2 regions of the Nocardioides kongjuensis genome follow, and region 1 is predicted to be linked to the other one. Evidence: riboswitches for the same ligand, from Rfam matches in the RefSeq annotation. Region 1 holds a riboswitch; the other holds the start of a gene.

Region 1 (14,201 bases):
GCGAAGGTGTGCGCCGCGCGCATCGGGCCGACCGTGTGCGAGGACGACGGCCCGATGCCGATCGAGTAGAGATCGAAGACGCTCAGCGCCATCACTGGCTCCTGAGTTCCATGGCTCGACGGTACAACCGTCCTGCACGGTAGGACGAGCGCACGAGTGGTCCGGAGAGCACGCCGGCGAAGCCGATCTCCTCGGCCTCGGTGGCGAGCTCGACGAACTCCTCGGGCTTGACCCATCGTTCGACGGGGTGGTGCCGCACGCTGGGGCGCAGGTACTGGGTGATGGTGACCAGCTCGCAGCCTGCGTCGTGGAGGTCGCGGAGGGCCTGGGAGACCTCGTCTCGGGTCTCGCCCATGCCGAGGATCAGGTTGGACTTGGTGACCAGTCCGAACGTGCGGGCCTGGGTGAGGACGTCGAGGGAGCGTTCGTAGCGGAACGCGGGGCGGATCCGCTTGAAGATGCGTGGGACGGTCTCGACGTTGTGGGCCAGGACCTCGGGGCGGGACTCGAAGACCTCGGCGAGCAGGGAGGGGTCGCCGTTGAAGTCGGGGACCAGGTTCTCCACGCCGGTGTCGGGGTTGAGGTCGTGGATGGCGCGGACGGTCTCGGCGTAGAGCCAGGCGCCGCCGTCGGGCAGGTCGTCGCGGGCCACGCCGGTGATGGTGGCGTACTTGAGGCCCATGGTCTGCACGGACTCGGCGACGCGTCGGGGTTCGTCGCGGTCGAGGGGTTGGGGCTTGCCGGTGTCGATCTGGCAGAAGTCGCAGCGTCGGGTGCACTGGTCGCCGCCGATGAGGAAGGTGGCTTCCTTGTCCTCCCAGCACTCGAAGATGTTGGGGCAGCCGGCTTCCTCGCACACGGTGTGCAGGCCTTCGGACTGGACCAGCTTCTTCAGGCCGCGGTACTCGGGGCCCATCACCGCCTTGGTGCGGATCCACGAGGGCTTGCGCTCGATCGGGGTCTCCGCGTTGCGGACCTCCAGCCGGAGGAGCTTGCGCCCCTCCGGCACGACGGCCGTCATGCCGAGGCGATCAGTGCGTCGTACGCCGCGGCGTCCATCAGCTCGCCGTTCGCGCTGACCTTGACGACGAACAGCCAGCCCTCGCCGAACGGGTCGCTGTTGACCAGGCTCGGGTCGGCGTCGACGGCCTCGTTGACCTCGACCACCTCGCCGGTGACGGGCGCGTAGAGGTCGCTGACCGACTTGGTCGACTCCAGCTCGCCGCAGGACTCGCCGGCGGTGACGGTGCTGCCGACGGCCGGCAGGTCGACGTAGACGACGTCGCCGAGGGCGTCCGCGGCGTACGCGGTGACGCCGACCTTGGCGTTGTCACCGTCGACGGCGATCCACTCGTGCTCGGCGGTGTACTGGAGGTTGGTGGGGTTGCTCATGGTGTCTCTCCTCGAAGTCGGTGGGGTGTCGCTGGGTCAGCTGTTGCGCTTGTAGAACGGGAGCTCGACGACGTCGGCGTCCTCGAGGGTGCCGCGCAGCGACACCTGGACCCGGGTGCCCGGGGTGGCGAGCGCCGGCGGGACGTAGGCCATCGCGATCGGCTTCTCCAGCGTGGGGGAGGGCGATCCGCTGGTGACCACGCCGACCTCGGCGCCGGTGGCCGGGTCGACGACCGGGTAGCCCGCACGCGGCGAGCGGCGACCGGTGGAGACCAGGCCGACGAGCGTGCGCCGCGGGCCCTCCTCCTTGCGCTGGGCGAGCGCCGCCTGGCCGACGAAGCCCTCGGGCTTGTCGAGCACGACGATGCGGCCCAGGTTGGCCTCGTACGGCGTGGTGTCGCGGTCCAGCTCGTGGCCGTAGAGCGGCATCCCGGCCTCCAGGCGCAGGGTGTCGCGGCAGGCGAGGCCGGCGGGGACCAGGCCGTGGGACTCGCCGGCCGTGCTGAGCGCGTCCCAGACGGCGGCGGCGTCGCCGGGCCTGCAGTAGACCTCGAACCCGTCCTCGCCGGTGTAGCCGGTGCGGGCGAGCAGCACGTCGATGCCGGCGACCGTGCCCGCGTCGATGGCGTAGTACTTCAGCGACGGGACGTCGAGCTCGGTCAGACCGGCGAGGATCTCCGCCGACGCGGGGCCCTGGACCGCGATCAGCGCCCAGTCGGTCGAGGTGTCGGTGACGGTGACGTCGTAGCCCTCGGCGCGGGCGACCAGCTCGGGCGCGACGACGGCGACGTTGCTGGCGTTCGCGACGACGAGGTAGTGCTCCTCGGCGAGGCGGTAGACGACGAGGTCGTCGATGATGCCGCCGTCCTCGGCGCAGATCATCGAGTAGCGCGCGCGGCCGACGCCGATCGCGGACGGGCGGCCGACCAGGGCGTGGTCGAGCGCGGCGCCGGCACCGGGGCCGACCAGCTCGACCTCGCCCATGTGGGTCAGGTCGAACAGACCGGCCGTCGTGCGCACGGCGCGGTGCTCGGCGGTCTCCGAGCCGTAGCGGACCGGCATCTGCCAGCCGGCGAAGTCGGTGAACGACGCGCCGAGGGCGGCATGCACGTCGTGCAGCGGCGTGAGCCGCGGGGTCGCTGAAGGTGTGGTCATCGGGAGGCTTCCTCGTGAAGAGCGCAGCGGTACGCCGCGCTCGTGGCTGGGTTGCCTCCCCGCTCTGTCATCGCTACCTGAGAGCTTCACCGCCCGGTCGGGCGGCTTGCACCGTGGGTGCGGGCCGGTGGGTCCGGTCCGACTTTCCAGAGTTCGCCTCGTCCCGGCGGTCAGGGGGCCTGAGAGATTCTTGGGGAGATTTGCTCCTTCGGCGCCCGTCCTCGTGGGACTGGGACTCTCCCGCCGGGGTTCGAACGGCGCGATGTTGAGTTGTGACGCGCATCATGGCGCAGGGTGAGCATACGGCATCCGCCGGCCGGCGCCCGTACCATCGGGCGGTGCCTCGCCCCGACTCCGACGAGCAGCTGACCGGGATCGACCCGGAGGAGCTCGCCATCACCCTCAAGGTCCTCCGCCAGGTCCCGCTGCTCGACCCCGAGCACGACGACGTGCGCACCATGAAGCGCGCCGCGTCGTACATGTACAAGCTGATCAAGAAGCAGCGGCGGGCCGAGATCCGGATGGAGCGGCAGCGGCACGACCAGGACATCATCGAGAGGACGGCGACCGGGTCGCCGATGCGGATCGACGACGAGACCGCCGGCATCCCGCTGGTCTCCACCGCGCAGGGTGCCTTCGCCGGTGAGCTGCTCACCGCGCGCGGGTGCTACATCTGCAAGGAGGACTTCACCCTCGTCGACGCGTTCTACCACTGGCTGTGCCCGCGCTGTGCCGCGATGAGCCACGCCAAGCGCGACCAGCGCACCGACCTCACCGGCAAGCGTGCGCTGCTGACCGGCGGTCGCGCCAAGATCGGCATGTACATCGCGCTGCGCCTGCTCCGCGACGGTGCGCACACCACGATCACGACCCGCTTCCCCAAGGACGCCGTACGCCGCTTCGCCGCGATGGAGGACTCCGCCGACTGGCTGCACCGGCTCAAGGTCGTCGGCATCGACCTGCGCGACCCCACCCAGGTCATCTCGCTCACCGACGACGTCGCCGCCGACGGACCGCTCGACATCATCATCAACAACGCCTGCCAGACCGTACGACGCCTGCCGGGCGCGTACACGCACCTGATCGACGGCGAGAACACCGCGCTGCCCTCCGCCGAGTCGCTCGGTGTCGCGGCGCTCCCGGAGATGGTCACCTTCGACCGGATCTCCGAGGCGCACCCCGCCGCCATCGCCGGTGCCCTGTCCTCGACGGCGGTCGCGCACCACGACGGGGAGTCGGCCGAGGCCGCGCTCGCGGCCCACAACGCGGCCTCGATGACCGCGCTCGCGCTCAAGGCGGGCGGCGCCTCGCTGGAGGCGCACCTGGCCGGGACCGCGATCGATGCCGGCGGCCTGATCCCCGACATCCAGGACAACAACTCCTGGACCCAGGTGCTCGACGAGGTCGACCCGCTCGAGCTGCTCGAGGTGCAGTTCTGCAACTCGATCGCGCCGTTCCTGATCAACTCGCGACTGCGCCCCGCGCTGCGTGCCGCCGTGCAGAACGGCGCCCGCCGTGCCTACATCGTCAACGTCTCGGCGATGGAGGGGCAGTTCTCCCGCCGCTACAAGGGCGCCGGGCACCCGCACACCAACATGGCCAAGGCCGCGCTCAACATGATGACCCGGACGTCGTCGGGCGAGATGTTCGAGACCGACAAGATCTTGATGACGGCCGTCGACACCGGGTGGATCACCGACGAGCGGCCGCACCACGAGAAGCTGCGGATCGCGGCCGAGGGCTGGCACGCCCCGCTCGACCTCGTCGACGGCGCGGCGCGGGTCTACGACCCGATCGTGCGCGGCGAGGCGGGCGAGGACCTGTACGGATGCTTCGTGAAGGACTACGAGCCCTCACCCTGGTGAGCCATTGAGTACGGTCCGATCGGTCCTGTCATCACCTTTTTGTGGTACGGACGTGCATCCGCGCGAACTTTGGCCGAAGGTAAAGGCATGCGTCGCCTGCTGTCGTTGATGACCGTCCTCGCCGTCTCGCTCGGTGTGCTGTCCGCGCTGTCCCCGGCGAGCGCCGCCGGCCGTCCGGCCGCGCCCTGGGTCTCGGGACAGACCGTGACGGGCGGCTCCGTCACCGTGAGCCTCGACTGGGACTACGCCGGTCCGGGCAGGTACGAGGTCCTCGTGTCGACCGCCGGGCCCGACGTGTACCCCGGTGACGCGGTGCAGAAGCGGGTGCCGGCCAGCCCCACCCACGCCGACGTGCCGGGGCTGGTGCCCGGGACGACCTACTGCTACGCGGTGACGCTCGAGGGCAACGGCGGCGAGCGCAGCTGCAAGGTGACCCCGCCGGCCTCGCGGGCCGTCGTACCGACCGCGACGTCGACCACGGCCGCCACCTTCAACCTGCGCTGCGGCTCGAAGTCGAACTGCAACAGCGGCTGGAAGTGGAAGAAGCGGCAGAAGCAGGTCGTCGCCGACATCGACCGGATGAACGCCGACATCATGGTGTTCGTCGAGGGCCACGTCGCCCACAAGTACGGCAAGAAGAAGCTCTGGATCGGCAAGGCCATGGCGCAGCGCGGGTACACGCTGGCCTGCCTGACCCAGAAGGGCAAGAAGCGCCGGCTCTACAGCCAGACCCTCTACGTGCGCGCCGGTGTGTACGACGTGGTCGACGCCAAGCACAACAGCACGGGCAGCCGCTTCAAGAGGTTCGGCGACCGCGACCACGGGTTCTGCCAGGCGCTCCTCCAGCACCGGGCCAGCGGCAAGCAGGTCGCCGTCGCCGCGATCCACCTCCGCGACGGCAAGGCGGACGGCACGCGCCAGCAGGAGACCGCCTACGTGGTCAACCGGGTCACCAGCGCCTTCCCCGGCCGGCCGACCGTCGTGCTCGGCGACTTCAACTCGCACCGCGGCCTCGACCGGCGCGGTCAGACCGACACGCCGCGCATGGTCATGGAGGGCGCCGGCTTCGCCGACGCCAGCGACATCGCCGCGCACCTGACCTACCCGTTCCTCAACTCCGCGCACGCGTTCAAGACCGACCCGCCGCGCTCGAGCACCTGGCCGACCCACGTCGACCGGATCTTCGTCTCGCCGGGCATCACCGTGCCGAGCTGGGAGAACATCGCGGTCCTGGCCGGCGGCCGGTACGCCACCCCGATGGCCTCCGACCACAACCCGATCAAGGCGACGCTGTACATCCCCTGACCTGAGTTCCTAGGGTCGGGGCATGGCCGAGGAGATCCCCGCGATCGCGACCGACGTCCCGCCGAGCGGCCCGGGCTGTGCCGAGTGCACCGCCGTCGAGGGCTGGTGGGTCCACCTGCGGCGCTGCGCCGCGTGCGGGCACGTCGGGTGCTGCGACAGCTCGCCCGCCCAGCACGCCTCCGCGCACTTCCGCGAGAGCGGGCACCCGATCGTGCAGTCCTACGAGCCGGGTGAGGACTGGTTCTGGGACTACGCCAGCGAGGACTACTACGCCGGGCCGGAGCTGGCGGCCCCCACCAGCCACCCCGACGACCAGCCCGCACCCGGACCGCGGGACCGGGTGCCGGGGAACTGGCGCGAGCTCATCCACTGATCAGGCGAGCGTGACCTCGACCGGCACCGCGTTGCGGAGCGTGTGACCCACCGGTGAGCTGGCGAGCACCGCGGTGTGCAGCGCCTCCAGCTCCTCGCGGGACGAGGGGGAGTCGAGGGTGACGCTCGCGCGGATCGCGCCGAACCCGGCATGCCCCTCGGCCAGGCCGAGGAAGACGTGGAGGTCGAGGTCGCCCTGCAGGTCGATGCGCAGGTCGCGGATCTCGATGCCGGCGACGGTGGCGTTTGCGGCGTACCCGACCGCGAGGCAGTTGCCGAGGGCGCCGAGCAGCTGCTCGACGGGATTGGGGGCGGTGTCGCCGCCGCCGAGTGCCGGCGGCTCGTCGGAGCGGGTCGGGGCGAAGCCGCGCACCGAGGCGTGCGACGCGAAGGCGCCGTCCCAGGTGACGTGGGCAGCCCAGGTGGTCGCGGCCCTGGTCGGGTCGTCCTGGACCGCGCGGACCAGGCCGGTGACGGCCTCGAGGTCGACGTCGTTGAGGCGGGAGCTGGTGGAGGTGGTGGTCATGGATCAAATATGAGTGAAACGCTCATATTTGACGAGGGGCGGGGCGAGGTCGTGGCGGGGTGGCCGGGAACGCCTTGCACCGGCCGGTGCCGCTGCGAGGACCGTGCGTCAGCCTCGACGACCCGCCGCGGCCCTGAGCGTCGCTGCGACGACCGTGCGGGTCTCGGCCGGGTCGATGACGTCGTCGATCTCGAACACCCGCGCCGCGTTGAGGGCGCTGGCATGGGTGCGCAGCTCGGCGGTGTGCCGCGCGACCGTCGCCTCGCGCTCGTCCTCGGGCAGCGCGGCGAGCTCACGTGCCATCGCCAGGCGCACGGCGCCCTCCAGGCCCATCGGGCCGAGGTGGGCGTCCGGCCAGGCCACCGTGAGCAGCGGGCGGTGGGTGCTGCCGCCGAGCATGGCCTGGGCGCCGAGCCCGTAGCCACGGCGCAGCACGACGCCGACCAAGGGCACGCTCAGCCGGGCGCCGGCGCTGACCATCCGTGCGGCCTGCCGGACCAGGCCGGTCCGCTCCGCCTCCGGGCCGACCATGAAGCCGGGGGTGTCGACGAGCGAGACGACCGGCAGGCCCCAGCGCTCGCACAGCTCGAGGAAGTCGGCGGCCTTCGCGGACGCGTCCGCGGTCAGTGCGCCGGCCAGGTGGGTGGACTGGTTGGCGACGATGCCGAGCGGGATGCCCTCGACCCGGGCGAACGCGGTGACCAGCTCCGGCGCCCACGCCTCGCGCAGCCAGGTCACGCTGTCGACGTCGGCGAGCGCCTCGACGACCGGGCGCACGTCGAAGGCCTCGCGGTCGTTGGCCGGCAGCATCGCGCGCAGCGTGGTCTGGTCCTCGGCCGCGCCCGAGCCGGTCGGGCCGTCGAGGTAGCCCAGCAGCCGTCGTACGACGGCGACGGCCTCCTCCTCGTCGTCGACCACCACGTCGATCACGCCGTTGGCGGCCTGCTCGTCGACCGGGCCGATCTCCTCGGCGGCGTACTGTCCGAGTCCGCCGCCCGCGATCATCGCCGGCCCGGCCATGCCGAGGTTCGCGTCGGGCGTGGCGACCCGCAGGTCCGCGCACCCGGCGAGCACCGCGTTGCCGGCGAAGCAGCGGCCGGACACGACCGCGATCCGCGGGACGACGCCCTCCAGCTCGCCCCAGAGCGCGAACGAGCCCACGTCGAGCGCGGAGACGATCGGCAGGTCGACGTCGCCCGGCCGCCCGCCACCGCCCTCGGTGAAGAACACCGTCGGCAGGCCCATCCGGCCGATCAGCTCGATCAGCCGGTCCGACTTGCGGTGCCCGCGCATGCCCTGGGTGCCGGCCATGACGAGGTAGTCGTAGGACAGCACCGCGGCCGGTCGTCCGTCGATCGTGGCAGTGCCGCCGACGATGCCGTCCGCGGGCGCCTCGACGACGAGCTCGGCCAGCGGCCGGCGCTGCTCCTGCGCGGCGGTGATGAAGCGCCCGTACTCCACGAACGAGCCGGCGTCGACGAGGTCGGCGATGTTCTCGCGAGCGGTACGACGACCGCGGGCGTGCCACCGGGCGACCTTCTCGGGACGGGCCTCGTCGGTGGTGAGGAAGCGGCGGGCGAGCAGCTCGGTGAGGCCCTGCGCGGGCGCGTCATCAGGTGCGTCGGTCACCCGGCCATCATGGCGCAGTGGGTCCGCCGTCACCGTGGCGGTGCACGACCTTCCACCCACCCGGCTCCCGGCGGTACACCTGCGTCACGCGCAGCACGTAGCTGCGCTCCTCGCCGTCCATGAGCGTCGTGGTGTGCTCGCGGTGGACGGTGTAGGCGAGGTCGCCGCTGACGTCGGCCGCGAGCACCTCGACGTCGGCGGCGACACTGCCGCCGAAGGTCTCGGCCAGGGTCTCGAAGACCGCGCGCACCGCCTCGGGCCCGGTGGCGTCGTACCAGGCGCCGAAGAGGGTGACCGGCGCGCGGTGCGACCAGGTGCCGTCGCGGGGTGCCGCGTCGCCGCCGTGGAGGGCGGTCTCGGCCGCGCGCCACGTCGTGCCGAACCAGTCGAGGAACTCCGCGCGCTCGTCCATGTCTGCAGGAGACGCCCGGACGCCCACGGTGTCAACGGGGGACCGAGGCCGGGTCCCCGGTGAGCACCCGCAGCGCGAGCGCGGTCGTCGACTCCATGTCGAGGTGGCCGACCACGCGCTCGACCCGCGCGATGTCGAGGGGGAGCAGCCCGGGGGTGCCCGGGACGTCGGGGGTGAGGCCGAGGTCGAGGTCGGTGCGGCCGGCCATCATCCGCAGGTTGAACTCGTAGGTGTCCCGGGCCCCCGGCGCCGAGAGCCGCTTGAGCACGCTCGCGCCGGTACGACGAGCGCCGGTCTCCTCCGCCCACGCGTCCAGCGCCGCGACCACCGAGCGGCCCTCGTCGTGCTCGATGTCGGCCCAGATCTCACGCATCGAGCCGATGTGGGAGAGCAGGTAGGCGGCGGTCTTCTCGCCGATCCCGGGCACCCCGGGCAGGTTGTCGCTGGCATCGCCGCGCACCGCGGCGAACTCGAGGTAGCGCTCCGCCGGGACGCCGTACATCGAGCGCAGGTGGGCGGAGGTCAGCAGGGGAGAGCCGTTGATGCCGCCGTTGATCAGCCGGAGCACCCGCGTGTGGTCGCTGATGTGGGCGAACGAGTCGCGGTCGGAGGTGATGATCACGCAGTCCCAGCCGTTCTCGCCGGCCCAGGTCGCGGCCGAGGCGTTGACGTCGTCGGCCTCCAGGCCCGGCGGCGTCAGGGTGGCCATGCCCAGGGCGTCGAGCAGCGCCCCGGCCCGGTCCAGCTGGTCGACGAGGTCCGGGTCCTTCTCGGCCCGGCCCGCCTTGTAGTCGGGGTAGGCGTCGCGCCGCTCGGACGCGACCCGGTCGTCGAGCCCGAAGATCACGGCGTCCGGCGCGAACTGGTCGATCGACTCGATGATCTGGCGCAGCATGCCGTGCAGCGCCCAGGCCGGCCGGCCGCCGCGGTCGCGGTGCCGCGTGTGGGCGCGTGCGTGGTGGTTGCGGTGCAGCAGCGACGGTGCGTCGACGGCGAGCAACAGCCTGCGGGTGCGGTCCGGGACGGGGTTCATGGCGATCCGGTCGATCCTAGGCGGCTACGAGCCCTTGTTGAGCGGCGAGTCCTTGCGCGCCACCATGTCGAACCGCTCCTCGGGCGTCAGCGCCCGGAACGGCTCGAGCATCTCCAGGCCGTAGCCGCTGACCTCGACCGCGTCGTGGGCGGGGACGACGGAGTGGACCACGCGGTCGTCGTACAGGTGCAGGAGGGTGAACGCCTGGTGCGCGTCGACCCCCGAGAGCAGCCGACCGTCGGGGGCGAGCTCGGAGGTGTAGCAGCTCGCGGAGGCGACCGACACGGGGACGCCGGCGAAGGTCGAGTAGCACGTGAAGTGGAAGTGGCCGCCGAGGATCCCGCGCACGTCGGAGCCGGCGACCACCTCGGCCAGGCGCGGCTGGTCGTGCAGCTCGATCAGCTCGGCCAGGCGCAGCATCGGCACCGGGATCGGCGGGTGGTGCAGCGCGAGCAGCGTGCCCTGGGGTGCGGGGTCGTCGAGCACGTCGGCGAGCCAGGCGAGCTGGTCGTCGGACAGCTCCCCGTGGTGCCAGCCCGGGACGCTGGTGTCGAGCGCGACGATCCGCAGCCCCGCGACGTCGTGCACCCGGTCCTGCGGCTCCTCGCTGTCGACACCGAACAGGGCGCGGCTGTAGGCGCCGCGGTCGTCGTGGTTGCCCATCACCCACACCACCTCGGCGCCGAGGTCGGCCGCTGCGGGCTCGACGACCTCCCGCAGCCGCCGGTACGCCGCCGGCTCGCCCCTGTCGGCCAGGTCGCCGGTGAACACCAGGGCCTGCGGCGGTGTGGGCAGCCGGCGGAGCCGGGTGAGCGCGCGCTCGAGGTGCGCGGCGGTGTCGACGACGCCGTACTGCAGGCCGTCGGCGAGCAGGTGCGGATCGCTCAGGTGGGCGACGACGTGGGTCGGGTCGGGGTACTGGCCGAGGGGCTCCACAGGCAGGAGCGTAGGTCTTCACGCATCGGGCGGCCCGACCCGCTACGCTTCGAACATGCGTTCGGCTCGAGGTGGCGTGGCGGCCCAGGAGTGCCTGCCTCTCGACCTGCCGCCGCCGGTGCCGCCCGCACCCCGCGAGCGGCCGGCCCAGGTGCGCGCCGACGGCGAGGACGTCCGGATCAGGCTGCGCAACGATGCGCTCGCCTCCCACGGCTGGCCGGCCGGGACCGAGCTGCTGGTCTCGACCGACCGCCGCCCGCGCCGCGGGGAAGTGGCGCTGGTCCGGGAGGGCGGCCGGCTGAGGATCGGGGTGCTCGAGATCCAGTTCGGGCGCTCGGCCCTGCGCACCGACCACGGCTCGACGCTGCTCGGCTCGTCGGCCCGGATGGTGGGGGTGGTGACCGTGGCCGGTGCACCGCTCGCGGGGATGCCGGCCGTCGTCCCCCGGACGTGAGGCAGGCTGGGGCCATGAGCCCCGACCTGCTGCTGGCCCGGCGCGACCTCGCGTTCCTGCTCCACGAGTGGCTCGACGTGGCGTCGCTGTGCTCGCGGGAGCGGTACGCCGAGCACAGCCGCGAGACCTTCGACGCGGTCCTCGACCTGTCCGCCGAGCTGGCCGCCGAGCACTTCGCGCCCCACAACGCGCTCAGCGACGCCCACGAGCCGCAGTTCGACGGCGAGACGGTGACGATCGTGCCCGAGGTCGGCGCGGCGGTGCGGGCCTTCGCGCAGGCCGGGCTGGTGTCGGCGGCGATGGACGAGTCGGTCGGCGGCGGCCAGCTGCCGCACGTCGTCCAGCAGGCCTGCTTCGCCTGGTTCCAGGCGGCCAACGTGTCGACGTCGGGCTACTCGATGCTGACGATGGCCAACGCCAACCTGCTGCTCGCCCACGCCTCGCCCGAGCAGGTCGCCCGGTTCGTGCCGCCGATGCTCGACGGACGCTGGTTCGGGACCATGTGCCTCTCCGAGCCGCAGGCCGGCTCGTCGCTCGCCGACGTCGCGACCCGCGCCGTGCGGCAGGCCGACGGCACCTTCCGCCTGTTCGGCAACAAGATGTGGATCTCGGGCGGCGACCACGAGCTGGGGGAGAACATCGTCCACCTCGTCCTCGCCCGGGCCGAGGGCGCGCCCCCGGGGGTGAAGGGACTCTCGCTGTTCGCGACGCCGAAGTACGTCGTCGACGCCTCCGGCGAGAGGGGAGAGCGCAACGACGTCTCCCTGGCCGGGCTCAACCACAAGATGGGCTTCCGCGGCACCGTCAACACGGTGCTCAACTTCGGCGAGGGCCGGCACCTCCCGGGTGGCGCGCCGGGCGCCGTCGGCGAGCTCGTCGGCGAGGAGGGCCGCGGCCTCGCGGTCATGTTCCACATGATGAACGAGGCCCGGATCGGGGTGGGCGCGGGCGCGGTCGCCCTCGGCTACACCGGCTACCTGCGTGCGCTCGCCTACGCGCGGGAGCGGGTCCAGGGCCGACCGCTCGACGGCAAGGACCCGGCCGCACCACCGGTGCCGATCGCCGAGCACGCCGACGTGCGCCGGATGCTGCTGGCCTCCAAGTCCTACGTCGAGGGCGGACTCGCGCTCGTGCTGAAGGCCGCGCACCTGCTCGACGACCAGCACACCCACCCGTCCGCCGAGGTCCGGGAGCGGGCGGGCGCGCTGCTCGACGTACTGACCCCGGTCGTCAAGAGCTGGCCCTCCCAGTGGTGCCTGGCGGCCAACGACCTGGCGATCCAGGTGCACGGCGGCTACGGCTACACGCGGGAGTACGGCGTCGAGCAGCTCTACCGCGACAACCGGCTCAATCCGATCCACGAGGGCACCCACGGCATCCAGGCGCTCGACCTGCTCGGGCGCAAGCTGGTCCAGGCCCGGGGGACCGGCCTGCAGCTGCTGCTGGAGGCCGTCCGGGAGAGCGTCGACCGGGCCCGGGGGACGGGCGACGCGGTGCTCACGTCGTACGCCGACCGGGTCTCGGCCACCGCCGACCGCTTCGCCACGGCCGTGGCCGCGGCGTGGGAGTCCGGTGACCCCCGCGCCTCCCTCGTCAACGCGACGACCGCCCTCGAGGCGGCCGGTCACGTCGTCGTCGCCTGGACCTGGCTCGACCAGCTGGTGGCAGTCGGCGACCGCGAGGGTGCGTTCTACGACGGCAAGCGCGCGGCGGGCCGGTACTTCCTCACCCACGAGCTGCCCAAGGTCGGCCCGATGCTCGACCTGCTCGCGAGCGGTGACCAGCTGTTCAACGAGGTGGACCCGGCGACCTTGTGATCACGGGAGGGCGCAGGCGCCCAGTGCCTCCCCGAAGAGTGCTCCCCACGCGTCCTCGATGTGCTCGAGCCCGTGACCGTCGGCGAGGTTGGGGTTCGCGCTGCCCTCGCCGATGGTCTTGTCGCTGCGGGTCGTGAAGCCCTCCGGCCCGCCGTGCCCGAGCCAGTACCCGACGAAGCAGTCCGGGTCGAAGCCGGGCGGGAAGTCGGGGCTGTGCGCGAACTCGACCACCGAGATGCGTACCCAGCGGTCCGAGTGCGTGGCGCTCGCGTCGCCCTGGTCGGAGCGGCTGACGTTGTAGCAGTCATGGGCCGAGGCGGGACCAGCCGCCGCGACGAGCAGTGCCGTTGCGGCGGTCGTGGCGAGGGCGAGGCTGCGCTTCATCATGGTGGCTCCGGTTGTCTCGGGCGGGAGCGTCGGCAGACGCCGGCACCTCGTCAGCCTGCTCGTCGCGTCGTCGCAGCGCACCACCGAAATCGGGCATCTGCCGCCTCGCCCCCCGGGTCCGGCTACCCGACCAGGCGCTCGAGGTTGTCGAGCTCGTTGGTGCGGCCCGCGACGATGCGCGCGGTCCACTCCTCGTCGTGCAGCCGCCCGCACTCCATCACGACCTCGGTCCCGGTGGCGGTGGGCTCGAGGGTGACGACGGTCAGGTGGTCGTACGGCTCGACGCCGGGCACGAAGTCGATCAGCGACACGTACGCCAGTCGGGTCGGCTCGGCGACCTCGGTGAACTCCTTGTGCGACGCCGTCGACACCGGCATCCCGGCCTGCTCCATGAACGCGACCTGCTCGGGTCCGGTCGCGGTCATCGTGTAGTCCAGGGAACCGCCCGGGCGCAGCTCGATCCGGTCGACGGTGGTCTCGAACCCGTCGGGTGCCCACCACGCCGCGATGCCCGCGGCGGTGGTCCACAGCTCCCAGACCCGCTCGGGCGGGACGGGGAGGCTGCGGCGAAGGGTGACGGTGTGCTCGTCCTGCATGGTGGTCTCCTCCTGGATGGTGGTCTCTCACCCCAGGGACGGAGCCGGATCGGGATCCTCGACATCGGCCGCGAGGAATCTTCTGGAGGCGGCCCGCCGTCGTGCGTAGCCTCGATCCATGGGCGAGTCCTCCAGCATGTTCGAGGCGATCTACGCCGGAGCGGAGACCGGCCAGGCCCGGCCGCCCTGGGACCACGGCGCCGCCCGGCCACAGCTCGTGGCGTGGGCCGAGGAGCGGGACCTCGCGGGCGGTGGCCGCGAGGCCCTGGTGGTCGGATGCGGCTACGGCGCCGACGCCGAGTACCTGGCTCAGCGCGGGTAC
Region 2 (14,201 bases), 540 kb from region 1:
GCCCTGCTGGGGCGGCACCTGGGTCCACGCACGCATGGCCCGAACCCTCCCACATCCGCCGTGCATCCGGTTGAGTTCTAGGCTGGCCGGATGAGCCTCACCCGCGCCGAAGCCGAGCACCGCGCGAGCGTGCTCACCGTGACGTCGTACGACGTCGAGCTGGACCTGTCGTCGAGCGAGGAGACCTTCCACTCGGTCACCACGATCCGGTTCCGCAGCGAGCGGGCCGACACGTTCGTCGACGTGAAGCCACGGGCGCTGCACGCCGCGCGGCTCGACGGTCACCCGCTCGACGTCGAGCAGCTGGCGGACGGCAGGATCGCGCTGGACCTGGCCGCCGGCGAGCACGAGCTGGTCGTCGACGCGACGATGGCCTTCCGCAACGACGGCGAGGGCCTGCACCGCTCGGTCGACCCGGTCGACGGCAAGGCCTACGTCTACGGGATGTCCTTCATGGACGCGGCCCCGTCGGTGTTCGCGTGCTTCGACCAGCCCGACCTCAAGGCGCCCTACTCCGTGCGGGTGACCGCGCCGTCCGACTGGCTGGTGGTCGGCAACGCGCCGGCCGCCGAGACCGGTGGTGACGGCACGACGAAGCGGTGGGAGCTCGGGCCGACGCAGCCGCTGGCGACGTACTTCGTCACCGTCGTGGCCGGGCCCTACCACCTGATCCGCGACGAGCACGACGGCATCCCGCTCGGCCTGAGCTCGCGGCAGAGCCTCGCCGCGACGCTCGACCGCGAGGCCGACGAGCTGCTGACCCTGACCCGGCAGTCGTTCGACGAGCTGCACCGGCTCTTCGGCATCCGGTACCCCTTCGGCGACTACCACCAGGCGTTCGTGCCCGAGTTCAACGCCGGTGCGATGGAGAACCCGGGCTGCATCACGCTGCGTGACCCGCTCCTCTTCGAAGGTGCCAGCACCCGCGCCGACCGCAGCTTCCGGGCCAACATCATCGCCCACGAGATGGCGCACCAGTGGTTCGGCAACATCGTCACGCCGAAGTGGTGGGACGACCTGTGGCTCAACGAGTCGTTCGCCGAGTACATGGGACTGCGCGTGATCACCGACGCCACGGAGTACGCCGACGGCCCCCTGCACGACTCCTACGCCCGCCGCACGTGGGGCATCACCGCCGACCAGCGTCCGACGACGCACCCCGTCGCCGGCAATGCCGCGCCCGACGCCCTCTCGGCGCTGCAGAACTTCGACGGCATCTCCTACGCGCGTGGCTCGAACGTGCTGCGCCAGCTCGCCCGCCGCCTCGGCGACGACGCCTTCCTCGGTGGCGTGCGCGATCACTTCGAGCTGCACCGGTTCGGCAACGCGACGATGCACGACCTGTTCGCGAGCTGGGAGCGGGCTGCCGGCGGCGCCAGCCTCGACGGCTTCATCAAGGACTGGCTGCTCACGCCGGGCGCTGACCGGCTCGACCTCGACCGCGGGGCCGGGGTGGTCCGTCGTACCTCCCCCGCGGCCCACCCCGCCGACCGCCGCCACGACCTCGTCGTCGCCACCCACGGTGCGGACGGCTGGACCCAGCGGCCGCTCGTGGTCGACGGCCCGGCCACGCCGCTCGAGGCCGGCGACGCGCCCGTGCTCCTCGACGCCACCGAGTCGACCTGGGCGGTCAGCCCGCCCGACGCGCTGACCATGGCGGCGCTGCCGACACTGGCGCCGGCGATGACCGACCCGCAGCTGCGCGCGACCATGTGGAACAGCGTCCGGTTGGGCCTGTTCGAAGGTGCGCTCACCCCCGCCCAGGTCGCCGACCTGCTCGCGACCGCACCTCCCGTCGAGGACACCTCCGACGGCGCCCGGAACCTGCTGCCGTGGGTGCTGGAGACCGTGCTGCCGCTCGCACCGGCCGGGACCACGGAGCGGTTCCACGCCGCCGTCCGACGGGCGGCCGAGGCCGCGGACGTGGGCTCCGAGCTGCAGCTGTCGGCCTTCCGGGCGACGGTGCTCTCGGCGGCGGACGCCGACGAGCTGGAGCGCTGGGCGGCGGGCGAGGACCTGCCCGAGGGGATCGTCGCCGACAACGACCTGCGCTGGAAGGCCCGCCGCCGGCTCGCCGAGCTCGGGGCCACCGACCGGGCGGCGCTGGACGCGGCGCTCGAGGCGGAGCGCAGCGGCACGACCACCGTGCACCACGCTCGGGCCGTGTCCTCGCTGCCGACCCTCGAGGCCAAGCAGTTCGCCTGGGCGCGGGCGATCGGTGAGGTGTCGGTCCCCAACTACGAGGTCAAGGCGGCCGGAAACGGGCTGTGGCAGGCCGGCCAGCGCGAGATCACCGCGCCCTTCGCCACCGCCTACTTCGAGCAGCTCGACACGATCATGGGTGCCCACCAGGGCTGGGTGCAGGGCGAGGTCGTCGAGGCCTACTTCCCCATCACCCACCTCGACGACGCCACCGAGGCCGCCGCCGTCGCCGCGCTCGAGCGCGACCTGCCGGGCGCCGTACGACGCCGGCTGACCGACCGGCTCGACGAGCTGCGCCGACGGCGGGCCGTGCTGTGACCGGCGTCAAGGCCCGGCGGCCGGGGCCGACCACGCGGGTGCGGGTCGAGGAGCACCGCGGCGACGACGTACGTCGGCCGGAGGACCGGGTGCTCACCGAGGAGCCGCTCGAGATCCGGCTGGCGTGGCCGGGTGCCCCGGCACGACGGGTGTGGACGACGCTGCGGACCCCCGGCAACGACTTCGAGCTGGCCGCCGGTTGGGTGCACCACGAGGGTCTCGGCCGTCCGGCCGGCGTCGCGTACTGCACCGACGTCGAGCTGCGGCCCGAGCAGGAGTTCAACGTCGTCACCGTCACCCTCGACGCGGTGCCGTCGCGGGTCCCGAGCCAGCTCGACGCACTCAGCGCCGGGTCGGCAGCCTGCGGGGTGTGTGGGACCGACGAGGTCGACGAGGTGCTCTCCCGTCGCCCCTCGCTGCCCTGGTCGGGCCCCCTCCCCTCCCCCGAGCTGGTGCGCCGGCTGCCCGACCTGATGCGGCCGCACCAGCAGCTCTTCGAGCGCACCGGCAGCGCCCACGCGGCGGGGCTCTTCGACGCGGAGGGCGGGCTGGTCGCCGTACGGGAGGACGTGGGACGGCACAACGCCGTCGACAAGGTCGTCGGCTCACGGGTCCTGGCCGGGGCACCGTCGGCCGAGTCCGTGCTGGTCATCAGCGGCCGCGCCGGTTTCGAGCTGGTCCAGAAGGCGGTCGCCAGCGGGATCGGCGCGCTCGTCGCGGTCGGCGCCCCGACCGGTCTGTCGGTGCGGCTGGCCGCGGCCGGTGGGCTCGCGCTGTACGGCTGGACGAAGGGCGACCGGACGGTCCGGTACGCCTGATCCGCAGGCGCCCGGCGTGGCCCGAGGAGTTCTGTCGGGCCCTCCTGTTTGACTGCACCCATGGCCATCCTCCTCGCTCTCCTCGTCGGTCTCCTGCTCGGTGCGGGGGTCGGCTGGATGGTGCGCCAGTCGCTCCTGCCGGCCACCGTGGAGGTCGCCCCGGGCGAGGCTCCCGAGGTCGTCGCGGCGCGCCACGAGGCGGAGCTCGCCGACCTGCGCCACGAGGTCGAGCGCGTGCGACTCGAGGGCGAGTCCCGCACCGCCGCCGTCCTGGCCGAGGAGGCTGCGGCCCGGGCCGCCGTCCAGGCCGAGCTGACCGGCGCCCTGGCCACCGTCGACGAGCTGCGTGACGCCGTCGACGACGCCCGCGCCCGGTACCGCACGCTGGTGGAGCAGCAGCGCCAGGCCCAGCAGGAGCGCGAGCGGGGCGAGTCCGGCCAGACCCAGGTCCTCAAGACGCTCACGCCCGTCGTCGAGCACCTCCGCTCGATGCAGCAGAAGGTCGACGAGCTCGAGAAGGCGCGGGTCCGCCAGCACACCGAGCTCGCGACCCAGATCCAGCACACCCAGCGCTCGGTTGAGGACTCCCGCAAGGCGGCCGACACACTGGCCTCGGTCCTCAAGAACAACGCGGTGCGCGGCGCGTGGGGCGAGACCCAGCTGCGCACCCTGGTCGAGACGGCCGGCCTGCTCAACCGCGTCGACTTCGAGCTCCAGCACTCCGTCGAGGCCGACTCGGGAGCCCGCCGGCCCGACATGGTGATCAACCTGCCCGGCGGCAAGCAGATGGCGATCGACGCCAAGGTCCCCTACAACGCGTTCATGGACGCCCAGCGCGAGGGCCTCGAGCCCGAGGTGCGTCAGCGCCTGCTCGAGGACCACGCCCGCAAGGTCCGCGGCCACGTCGACACCCTCTCCCAGAAGGGGTACTGGACCGGTCTGGCGATCAGTCCGGAGTTCACCGTCGCGTTCATCCCCAACGAGCAGCTCCTCAACGCCGCCCTCGAGGTCGACCCCTCGCTGATGGAGCACGCCTTCAAGCAAGGCATCGTGCTCGCCACCCCCACCAACCTGTGGGGCATGCTCAAGACGGTCGCCTTCACCTGGAAGCAGGAGGCGCTCACCGAGGACGCACAGGTCCTCTTCGAGCTCGGCCAGGTCCTCTACCGCCGCATCCTCAAGCTCTCCGAGCACGTCGACAAGCTCGGCCGCTCGATCCAGCGCAGCGTGAAGGACTACAACAGCTTCACCGGCTCCCTCGAGCGCTCCGTCCTCCCCGCCGCCCGCAAGCTCAACGCCGCGGACCCGATCGCCACGATCCCGGCGCCGACCGAGATCGAGGAGACGCCCAAGGCCCTCACCTCGAGCGAGTTCTCCGCGCTCGCCGACCTCGAGCGCGAGGAGCTCACATTCGACTTCGACCTCGCGGTCGACGCCGAGATCGTGGACGACAAGCAGGCAGGCTGAGTCTCGCGGCTGGGCCCGCGGCCCGTACCGAGGTGGTCCGGTCCGGCACGGGTGGCTGGGTTCACTCGCCCTGAGGACGCCAGTCGGGTCTGGGCGCCGAGACAGGCCACGATTGGGCAGAGACCGCATGGAAATGGCCGGAATCGTTGCGGTTTGGGACCAAACCGCAACCACGGAGCGTACGGTCCCGGCCGGCTGACCCAGACCGTTCAGCAGGCCGACCGCCCACACCGATCAGCTCACCGATTGGGCAGAGACCGCACTGAAATCGCCGGAATCGTTGCGGTTTGGGACCAAACCGCAACCACGGAGCGTACGGGCCCGACCGGCTGACCCAGACCGTTCAGCAGTCCGACCCCCACACCGATCAGCTCACCGATTGGGCAGAGACCGCACGGAAATGGCCCGAATCGTTGCGGTTTGGGACCAAACCGCAACGATTCCGGCGCCTGCTCAGACGGCGCCGCGCGGCTCCACCCCACCGGACAGGTCGACGGTGCGGCGGGTGTTGGCGAGCGAGGTGACGGTGGCGGTGCCGATGACGCCGGTGGCGTCGAAGACCTCGGCCGTGCCGACGGCGATGCCGTCCGACGCGACGTGGTCGGCTGCGCGCAGGCCCAGCCGGACGCTGTCGGGCCGGCGGCACAGGGCCAGGTCGATGTCGGTGTTGATGTGCTCGACGCCGCGACTCCCCCAGTTCGTGACCATGCTCGTGGCGTCCGCGATCGACGCGACGGCCTGGAACGGGGTGCACTCCTCGCCGAGGACGATCGGTACGGCGGTCTGCCAGGTCTGGTGGCGGCCGCCGTTCTGGTGGTCGCCGAAGTTGTCCGACCACGGCGCGGCACTGGCGAACCAGGGGACGTGGTGCTCGCCGGGCGTGGGCAGCTGGTCGGCGGGCGGCGGAGTGGGTCGCTCCCCCGGGGCGGCCCAGACCTCGCCGGCGGCGTTGCCCGAGGGGGCGAGGAAGGTTGCGCCGGCGCGGGCGACGACCTCGCCCTCCTGCTCGACGGTGGCGTCGAGCAGCACGAGGCGCGGGCCCTCGCGGACGATCCGGGCGGACGCGGTGGTGGTGATCATGCGTGCCGGCCGGAACAGGTCGACGTGGTAGCGCGCGGGAACCAGGTCGGTGCGGCCGGCTACGCCGACGGCATGCTCGAGCGCTCGGGCGAGCAGACCGCTGACCGCGACGCCGTGCATCTGGTCGTCGCGCCACAGGCTCTGCGCGAGCGGCAGCGGGTCGAAGCCGGCGGCGGACTGCTGGAACCAGGCAAACTGGAACGTGTTCTCGTTCACGGGAGCATCATGCCCCACGTCGTCCGGAGCCCTCAGCGCCGGGCCATGATCCAGGCCCCGGCGGAAGCGGGGCGCGCTGGGACGACACCGCACCTTGGAGGCGTCACCAGAGCAACGTCCATCCTCCCAAGCAGGAGTGAACCGGGGACGTCGCGAATCTACACGCGAGCGTCGCCTACGCCCGGGGAGCCGGACCACCCGGGATCGGTGCCTGCGGGTCGTACGGCGTGCGGGTCCAGATGAAGGTCGCGCACTCGAGGTGCCCGACGGTCCCGTCGGCGCGCCGCCGCAGGTGCAGGGTCTCGCCGCGGTGGTAGCCGTCGGTGCCGAGGAAGCCGTCACCCTCGGGGCGGAAGCGCTCCTCGAGCTCACCGGTGCGCAGGTCGTGGACCTGCAGCTCGCCGTCGCGCCACTCGATGCCGAAGCCGGTGTTGCCCCAGTACCAGACGCCCAGCACCTCGGCGACCCGGTCCGGGACCGCCCCGGGTGACGGACGCCAGAGCGCCACCGGCCCCGACGGGTTGCCGGGACCTGCGGCCAGGAACCGTCCCGGCACCTGGTCGGCACGCAGCCCCGTGGTGGCGTCGGTGAGCGCGACGACGGCGTCGCGGGTCGACCGGTCGACGAAGAGGGAGGCCATGAAGCCCGGCATCGAGCCGGTGTGACCGACGAGGGTGCGGCCGTCGACGGAGAGCACCCGCAGCCCGAGGCCGTACGCCTCAGCGGGCGTGGCACGCTCGGCCATCTCCGCCAGGGTCGCGGGAGCGAGGACGTCCGGGTGCCCGGTGGCGAGGAAGTCCGCCCAGCGCAGCAGGTCGCCGACGGTGCTCCACAGCTGCCCCGCCGGCGCCATCGCACGGGTGTCGGAGTGAGGCTCGGCCCAGAGCGTGTGGGCGAAGTGGTCGACGCTGCGACCCGGCGCGTGGTCGGCCGGTGGGTGGTACGACGTGGCGCCCATCCCGAGCGGTGCGAGCAGCCGCTGCTGCACGACCTCCCACCACGATGCACCGCGCAGCCGGGCGACCGCCTCGCCGAGGAGTGCGAAGCCGAGGTTGGAGTAGTGGTAGCCCTCCCCCGCCGCCGCGACCCGGCCGGACCCGTCGTTGGCGGCGAGCAGCTCGTCGACGGTGCCGCCGTCGACCCGCTCCCACCACGCACCGGCGGGCTCGCTCTGCAGGCCCGCGGTGTGGGCGAGCAGGTCGTGCACCGTCGCGTCCGCGTAGCCCGTCGGCACGAACCGCCCGATCGGGTCGTCGAGAGCGAGCCGCCCCTCGTCGCGCAGCTGCATCACGAGCACGGCGGTCAGGGTCTTGGTGATCGACCCGATCCGGTACGACGACGCGCTGGTCACCTCCCGGTCCGGCAGGACGCTCACGCAGCCCTGCCAGACCGGCGTGCCGCCGCGGGCGACCGCCGCCGAGACCGACGGCAGCCGACCCGCGGCCTGCAGCGACGCCAGCGCGTCGTCGTAGGACGTCACCGACGGATCACTCGGCGTAGGCGTCCAACGGCGGGCAGGCGCACACGAGGTTGCGGTCGCCGTACGCCTGGTCGATGCGCGCCACCGGCGGCCAGTACTTGTCGGGCGAGATGCCGGCCGGGAAGACGGCGACCTCGCGGGAGTAGGAGCGGTCCCACTCGCCGACGAGCGTACGGGCGGTGTGCGGGGCGTGGTGCAGCGGCGACGCGTCGACGGCCCACTCACCGGCGGCGACGCGGTCGATCTCGCCCTTGATGGCGATCATCGCGTCGCAGAACCGGTCCAGCTCGGCCAGGTCCTCGGACTCGGTCGGCTCGACCATCAGCGTGCCCGCGACCGGGAACGACATGGTCGGGGCGTGGAAGCCGTAGTCGATGAGCCGCTTCGCGACGTCGTCGACCGAGACACCGGTCGCCGCGGTGATCGGGCGCAGGTCGAGGATGCACTCGTGGGCGACCAGGCCGGACTCGCCGCGGTAGAGCACCGGGAAGTGCTCGCCCAGGCGGGCGGCGACGTAGTTGGCCGAGAGCACCGCGACGGCGGTGGCGCGGGTCAGGCCCTCGCCGCCCATCATCCGGATGTAGGCCCAGGAGATGGGCAGGATGCCGGCCGAGCCGAACGGAGCCGCGCTGATCGCGCCGGTGCCCTCGCGCCGGTCCGCGTCGGGGTGCAGCGGGTGGGTGGGCAGGTACGGCGCCAGGTGCGCGCGCACCGCGACCGGGCCGACGCCCGGGCCGCCGCCGCCGTGCGGGATGCAGAACGTCTTGTGCAGGTTGAGGTGCGAGACGTCGCCGCCGAACTTGCCGGGAGCGGCGTACCCGAGCAGCGCGTTGAAGTTCGCGCCGTCGATGTAGACCTGGCCGCCGTGCTCGTGGACCAGGTCGCACAGCTCGGTGATGGTCTCCTCGTAGACGCCGTGCGTCGAGGGGTAGGTGACCATGATCGCGGCGAGGGTCTCGGAGTGCTGCTCGCACTTGGCGCGCAGGTCGGCGAGGTCGACGGTGCCGTCGTCGTTGGCCTTGACCACGACGACCTTCATGCCGGCCATCACGGCCGAGGCCGGGTTGGTGCCGTGCGCGGAGGACGGGATCAGGCACACGTCCCGCTGTCCTTGACCGTTGGCCCGGTGGTAGTTGCGGATCGCCAGCATGCCGGCGTACTCGCCCTGGGCACCCGCGTTGGGCTGGATGGAGACCCGGTCGTAGCCGGTGACCTCGGCGAGCCAGCCCTCGAGCTGGTCGATCAGCTGGCGGTAGCCGTCGGCGTCGGCGGCCGGCACGAAGGGGTGCAGGTTGGCGAAGCCGGCCAGCGAGATGGGCTCCATCTCGGTGGTCGCGTTGAGCTTCATCGTGCAGGAGCCGAGCGGGATCATGCCGCGGTCGAGCGCGTAGTCGCGGTTCGAGAGCCGCGCGAGGTAGCGCAGCATGGAGGTCTCGTTGTGGTGGGTGTTGAACACCGGGTGGGTGAGGAACTCGGTGGTCCGCTCGAGGTCCTCGGGCAGCCCCGCGTCGCCCTCGGCCGACACCTCGGTGACGCCGAAGGCGCCGAGGACGGCGGCCAGCGTGGTCTCGCGGGCGGTCTCGCCGAAGGAGACACCGACCGTGTCGGCGTCGACGAGGCGCAGGTGGATCGACGCCTCGCGAGCGGCGGCGACGACGGCCTCGGCGCGGCCGGGCACCCGGACGTTGAGGGTGTCGAAGAAGGTCTCGTTGACGACCTCGACGCCGGCGGCCGCGAGGGATGCGGCGGCGCGCCGGGCCAGGCCGTGGATGTCGCCGGCGATCGCCCGCAGCCCGTCCGGACCGTGGTAGACGGCGTACATGCCCGCCGTGACGGCGAGCAGCACCTGCGCGGTGCAGATGTTGGACGTCGCCTTGTCCCGGCGGATGTGCTGCTCACGGGTCTGCAGCGCGAGCCGGTAGGCGAGGTGGCCCTCGGCGTCGACGGAGACACCGACCAGGCGGCCGGGCAGCTGGCGCTCGAGGCCCTCGCGCACGGCCATGAAGCCGGCGTGCGGGCCGCCGTAGAACAGCGGTACGCCGAAGCGCTGGGCCGAGCCGACGACGACGTCGGCCCCGAGCGCGCCGGGCGCCTCGAGCAGCGTCAGCGCGAGCAGGTCGGCAGCGACGACGGCCAGGCCGCCGTGCTCGTGGACGGCGTCGATGACCGGCTTGATGTCGGCCACGCGGCCCGACGCGCCGGGGTACTGGATGAGGACGCCGGAGACCGGGCCCTCGGGCAGGCCGTCGGTCAGGTCGGCGACGAGGATCTCGATGCCGAGGCCCTCGCAGCGGGTCGCGACGACGTCGATGGTCTGCGGCAGCGCGTCGGCGTCGATGACGAACGGACCGGCGGCCTTGCGGTTGGCACGGTGGGCCAGCGCGACCGCCTCGGCCGCGGCAGTGCCCTCGTCGAGCAGCGAGGAGCCGGCGGTGTGCAGGCCGGCGAGGTCGGCGACCATGGTCTGGAAGTTGATCAGCGCCTCGAGCCGGCCCTGAGAGATCTCCGGCTGGTACGGCGTGTAGGCGGTGTACCAGCTCGGGTCCTCGAGCACGTTGCGACGGATCACCGCCGGGGTGACGGTGGCGTGGTAGCCGAGACCGATCATCGACTCGCCGGGAACGTTGGTGCCGGCGAGTGCGCGGAGCTCGGCGGCCGCCGTCTCCTCGTCGACCCCGGCCGGCAGACCCAGCGGGTCGGTGGAGCGGATCGACTTCGGGACGGCGGCGTCCATCAGGGCGTCGAGCGATGCGTGGCCGAGGCGGTCGAGCATGGTCTCGACCTGGGCGTCGTCCGGGCCGATGTGACGGTTGACGAAGGGTGCGCTCATGAGCAGAGGTGCTCCTCGGGTCGGGGTCGATGAAATGAATCGAGCCCTCCCCCTCTGTCGGCGCGTCACTGCGCCTTCAGAGTTGCCTGCTCCGCACGGTCCTGGCGCCTGAGAGGTTCCGGGGAGGGATTGCCCCTTCGGCGCAGGCACGGGGCCTGACTCTCCCGTGCAGCATCAACAGCAGGAACAGCCTACAGGTACGACGCCTGTACGGCCGTCCTCGTCCGTTCGGTCGTCAGCCGACGTGGCGCGCAGCGCGGCGCGCGGCCAGCTCGTCGCCGGCGACCGGGCCGGTCTGCTCCGCGACGTTGGCGTGCTCGCTCGGGAGCTCGGCCAGCGTGCCCTCGATCTCGCGCCACACGCCGCCGATGGCGATGCCGAACACGCCCTGGCCGCCCTGCAGCAGGTCGATGACCTCGTCGTTGCTGGTGCACTCGTAGACCGAGGCGCCGTCGCTCATCAAGGTGACCTGGGTCAGGTCGTCGGTGCCACGCTCGCGCAGGTGGCTGACCGCGGTGCGGATGTTCTGCAGCGAGATCCCGGCGTCGAGGAGCCGCTTGATGATCTTGAGGATCAAGATGTCGCGGAAGCTGTAGAGACGCTGCGAGCCGGAGCCCTTGGCGCCGCGCACGCTCGGCTCGATCAGGCCGGTGCGGGCCCAGTAGTCGAGCTGGCGGTAGGTGATGCCGGCGGCGTTGCACGCGGTCGGGCCGCGGTAGCCGAGGTCGCTGGGCAGCGGCGAGACGTCGTCGGTGAACAGGAGGCCCTGCTCCTCCGCGGCAGCAGTCGCCGCGGTCACGTCCTGACCGACCTTCTCGGGCTGCTGCTCGTTCACGGAACCTCCAGGTCGCGGCGCTTCAGGCAAGGGGGATTGCACTGCTGTCATTTCGACTCCCTCAAGGTACGTCCGCGGCGTCGGGCCGGTCAAAGACGTCGCCGGGCGTGTCGCCGAAAACCCTCAACCTGAGCCTGAGGTTGACAGCTGACCCCCCTCGGGATCCGGGGCTCAACCCTCGGCGCCGAAGTCCTCGGGCGAGACGTGGTCGAGGAACTCGCGGAAGGCCTCGACCTCGTCCTCCTCCTCGGCGGGCGCGGCCAGACCGGCCTCGGCGAGGACCTCCTCGGAGCAGTAGATCGTCGTACCGGTGCGCAGGGCGAGCGCGATCGAGTCGGAGGGACGCGCACTCACCTCGACACCGGAGGCGAAGACCAGGGTCGCGTAGAAGACGCCCTCGCGGACGTCGGTGATCCGCACCTCGCTGAGCTCGTTGCCGGTCGCGGTGAGCACGTCGCGCATCAGGTCGTGGGTCAGTGGTCGCGGAGGGACGACGCCCTGCTGGGCGAAGGCGATGGCGGTGGCCTCGACCGCGCCGATCCAGATCGGCAGGTAGCGGTCCCCCGCGACCTCCCGGAGCAGCACGATCGGCTGGTTGGAGGGCATCTCCACCCGGACACCCATCACGTCGACCTCGCGCATGCGTCCAGCCTACTGCGTCGATCGAGCCGCTCAGATGCGGCGCAGGCCCGCCTTGACCAGAGTCGCGTGGAGGCGCACCGAGAGGGCGGCGATCTCGCTGACCGCCTCCTCCGCCCGGGCGCTCGCACCGGCGTCGCGCCCCTTGCGCGGGGTCACGACCTGCTGGATCAGCCCGACCTCGCGGTCGGCCGCGGTGCGGAAGGCGCGCAGGTGACGCGGCTCGATGCCGTAGTCGGCCAGCTCGCGTGCGGTCTGCGCGATCACCAGGGCGTCGGTGTCGTAGTGCCCGGTCGGCGAGGGGCTGATGAGGGCGAACGACTCGAGCTGGCCCAGGAGGTCCTCGTCGATCTCGGCCACCTTGATCAGCTCCTTGCGCGAGAGCCGCAACCGGTCGGTACGGCGGAACGACTCGGGCGCCGGCAGCCCGTCGGCACCCAGCGCGACGGTCGGCACGGTCGGCACGACGGGCTCGGGCTCGGGCGGGGTCAGCCCGCGGTCGATGGCGTCGAGGTGCTCGCCGATGACCTTGAGCGGCAGGTAGTGGTCGCGCTGCATCCGCAGGATGTAGCGCAGCCGCTCGATGTCGGCCTCGGAGAACTTGCGGTAGCCGGCCGGCGTGCGCTCCGGCTTCACCAGCCCCTCCGACTCGAGGAAGCGGATCTTGGGGATGCTGATGTCCTCGAAGTCGGCGCGCAGCCGATCGAGCACCTGGCCGATGTTGAGCCGCGGCTCCCGCTCGCCCCGAGCGACGGCAGCGGTCATGCTCAGGCGCTCTCGTGGCCTGCGAAGAAGACCAGGCGGTACTTGCCGACCTGGACCTCGTCGCTGTCCTTGAGCTGGACCTTCTCGATCCGGTCCCGGTTGACGTAGGTGCCGTTGAGGCTGCCCGCGTCCTCCACGGTGAACGTGTCGCCGTCGCGGCGGAACACGGCGTGGCGGCGCGAGACCGTGACGTCGTCGAGGAAGATCCCGCTCTCCGGGTGACGGCCGGCCGTGACCTCGTCGGCGTCGAGCAGGAACCGGCTGCCCGAGCCCGGCCCCTTCTGGACGACGAGCAGGGCGTGGCCGACCGGCAGGGCGTCGACCGCCGCTGCGTCGACGGGGCTCAGGGCGCGGTCGGAGGTCTCGACGCCCGCGCCGGCGCTCGCTCCGCCACCGAACTGGATCGTCGCGGTGGCGTCGGTCAGGGGCGCCGGCTCCGGCGCCACCAGGCGGGTCCCGCACTGCGAGCAGAAGCGGGCGTCATCGGGGTTCTGCCGACCACAGGCGGTGCAGAACGGCATCAGTTGCTCCTCACGGTGGGTCTCTTACGAACCTACCGGATCAGTTGTCGAGCTGGGCCTCGTACGCCGCAGCGTCGAGAAGTCCGTCGAGGTCGCCGGCGTCCGCGGGGACGACCTCGAAGAGCCAGCCGGCGCCGTAGGGATCGGTGTTGACCAGCTCGGGCGTGGCGTCGAGCGCCTCGTTGACGGCGACGACCTCACCGGTGACCGGGGCGTAGACGTCGCTGACCGACTTGGTCGACTCGAGCTCGCCGCACGAGTCGCCGGCCGTGACGGTCGCGCCGACCTCGGGGAGCGAGACGTAGACGATGTCGCCGAGGGCGTCCTGGGCGTAGTCGGTGATCCCGACCCGCACCGAGCCGGCACTCTCGCCGGGCTGCCGCAGCCACTCGTGCTCGACGGTGTACTTCAGGTCCGCGGGGTTCGTCATGGCCCGAAGGCTACTGCCCCTGGTCCGGAACGGCATACGAAGGCCGGTCGCGTCGCACGACGGATTCGATGTCGACCGTGCGCAGCTGCTGGACGCTGACCGTGGCGCCGTCCTCCTCGAGCTGCTTCTTGGGTCCCAGGGCGAAGGTCATCGCGTTGGCGAGCGCACCCGGCTCACCGATCGCGACGATGCTGTAGGGCGCCTCGATCCGCTCGCCGTCGACGACGAAACCGCCGTCGGCCTCGGTGAACGACGTCTGCGCCACGACCCGCACCTTGCCGTTGATCTCGATCGCCTCAGCACCGACGGTGCGCAGCTCCTGGACGGTGTCGAGCAGGGAGCCGAGGCGCACCCGGCCGTCCTCCTCCTTGATGGTGACGCGCAGGCCCGGGCCGGTGACGGGCACCAGGCCGGCCAGGATGTTGAGGTCGTCGACCTCGGCATCGGCCTGATCGATCGCGGTCTGCCGCTTCGACGAGTCGTCGCGCAGGCCGCCGGCGACCTTGTCGAGCCGGTCGATCTCGGTCTCGGTCCGCTGGCGGGCACCGGCCAGGCCGTCGAGCAGGTCGATCAGCTCCTGCTGGCGGAGCCCGGCGTAGG

What was found. A riboswitch is a leader RNA that binds a small molecule or an ion and turns the genes downstream of it on or off. The one in region 1 is predicted to bind glycine.
Region 2: it holds a riboswitch for glycine, as region 1 does, so the genes downstream of both, gcvP (aminomethyl-transferring glycine dehydrogenase) here and gcvT (glycine cleavage system aminomethyltransferase GcvT) in region 1, are expected to answer to the same signal.

The regions. Positions count from the first base shown of each region.
Region 1 covers NZ_JACCBF010000001.1:794,866-809,066, forward strand. Annotated here, with positions in the region: gene BJ958_RS03755 (L-serine ammonia-lyase) at 1-92, opposite strand, end outside; gene lipA (lipoyl synthase) at 92-1,021, opposite strand; gene gcvH (glycine cleavage system protein GcvH) at 1,018-1,392, opposite strand; gene gcvT (glycine cleavage system aminomethyltransferase GcvT) at 1,429-2,547, opposite strand; glycine riboswitch at 2,602-2,704, opposite strand; glycine riboswitch at 2,705-2,800, opposite strand; gene BJ958_RS03775 (SDR family NAD(P)-dependent oxidoreductase) at 2,886-4,412, shown strand; gene BJ958_RS03780 (endonuclease/exonuclease/phosphatase family protein) at 4,500-5,717, shown strand; gene BJ958_RS03785 (UBP-type zinc finger domain-containing protein) at 5,740-6,090, shown strand; gene BJ958_RS03790 (OsmC family protein) at 6,091-6,615, opposite strand; gene BJ958_RS03795 (carboxyl transferase domain-containing protein) at 6,724-8,244, opposite strand; gene BJ958_RS03800 (nuclear transport factor 2 family protein) at 8,252-8,656, opposite strand; gene BJ958_RS03805 (5'-3' exonuclease) at 8,688-9,689, opposite strand; gene BJ958_RS03810 (metallophosphoesterase) at 9,714-10,625, opposite strand; gene BJ958_RS03815 (hypothetical protein) at 10,681-11,079, shown strand; gene BJ958_RS03820 (acyl-CoA dehydrogenase) at 11,094-12,896, shown strand; gene BJ958_RS03825 (hypothetical protein) at 12,897-13,283, opposite strand; gene BJ958_RS03830 (SRPBCC family protein) at 13,406-13,879, opposite strand; gene BJ958_RS03835 (class I SAM-dependent methyltransferase) at 13,998-14,201, shown strand, end outside.
Region 2 covers NZ_JACCBF010000001.1:1,334,032-1,348,232, reverse strand. Annotated here, with positions in the region: gene BJ958_RS06395 (oxidoreductase) at 1-36, opposite strand, end outside; gene pepN (aminopeptidase N) at 91-2,520, shown strand; gene BJ958_RS06385 (formate dehydrogenase accessory sulfurtransferase FdhD) at 2,517-3,338, shown strand; gene BJ958_RS06380 (DNA recombination protein RmuC) at 3,399-4,805, shown strand; gene BJ958_RS06375 (thioesterase family protein) at 5,259-6,101, opposite strand; gene BJ958_RS06370 (serine hydrolase) at 6,277-7,581, opposite strand; gene gcvP (aminomethyl-transferring glycine dehydrogenase) at 7,589-10,411, opposite strand; glycine riboswitch at 10,498-10,588, opposite strand; gene BJ958_RS06360 (MerR family transcriptional regulator) at 10,647-11,297, opposite strand; gene BJ958_RS06355 (bifunctional nuclease family protein) at 11,418-11,888, opposite strand; gene ftsR (transcriptional regulator FtsR) at 11,919-12,650, opposite strand; gene BJ958_RS06345 (FHA domain-containing protein) at 12,653-13,171, opposite strand; gene gcvH (glycine cleavage system protein GcvH) at 13,212-13,601, opposite strand; gene BJ958_RS06335 (DUF881 domain-containing protein) at 13,612-14,201, opposite strand, start outside.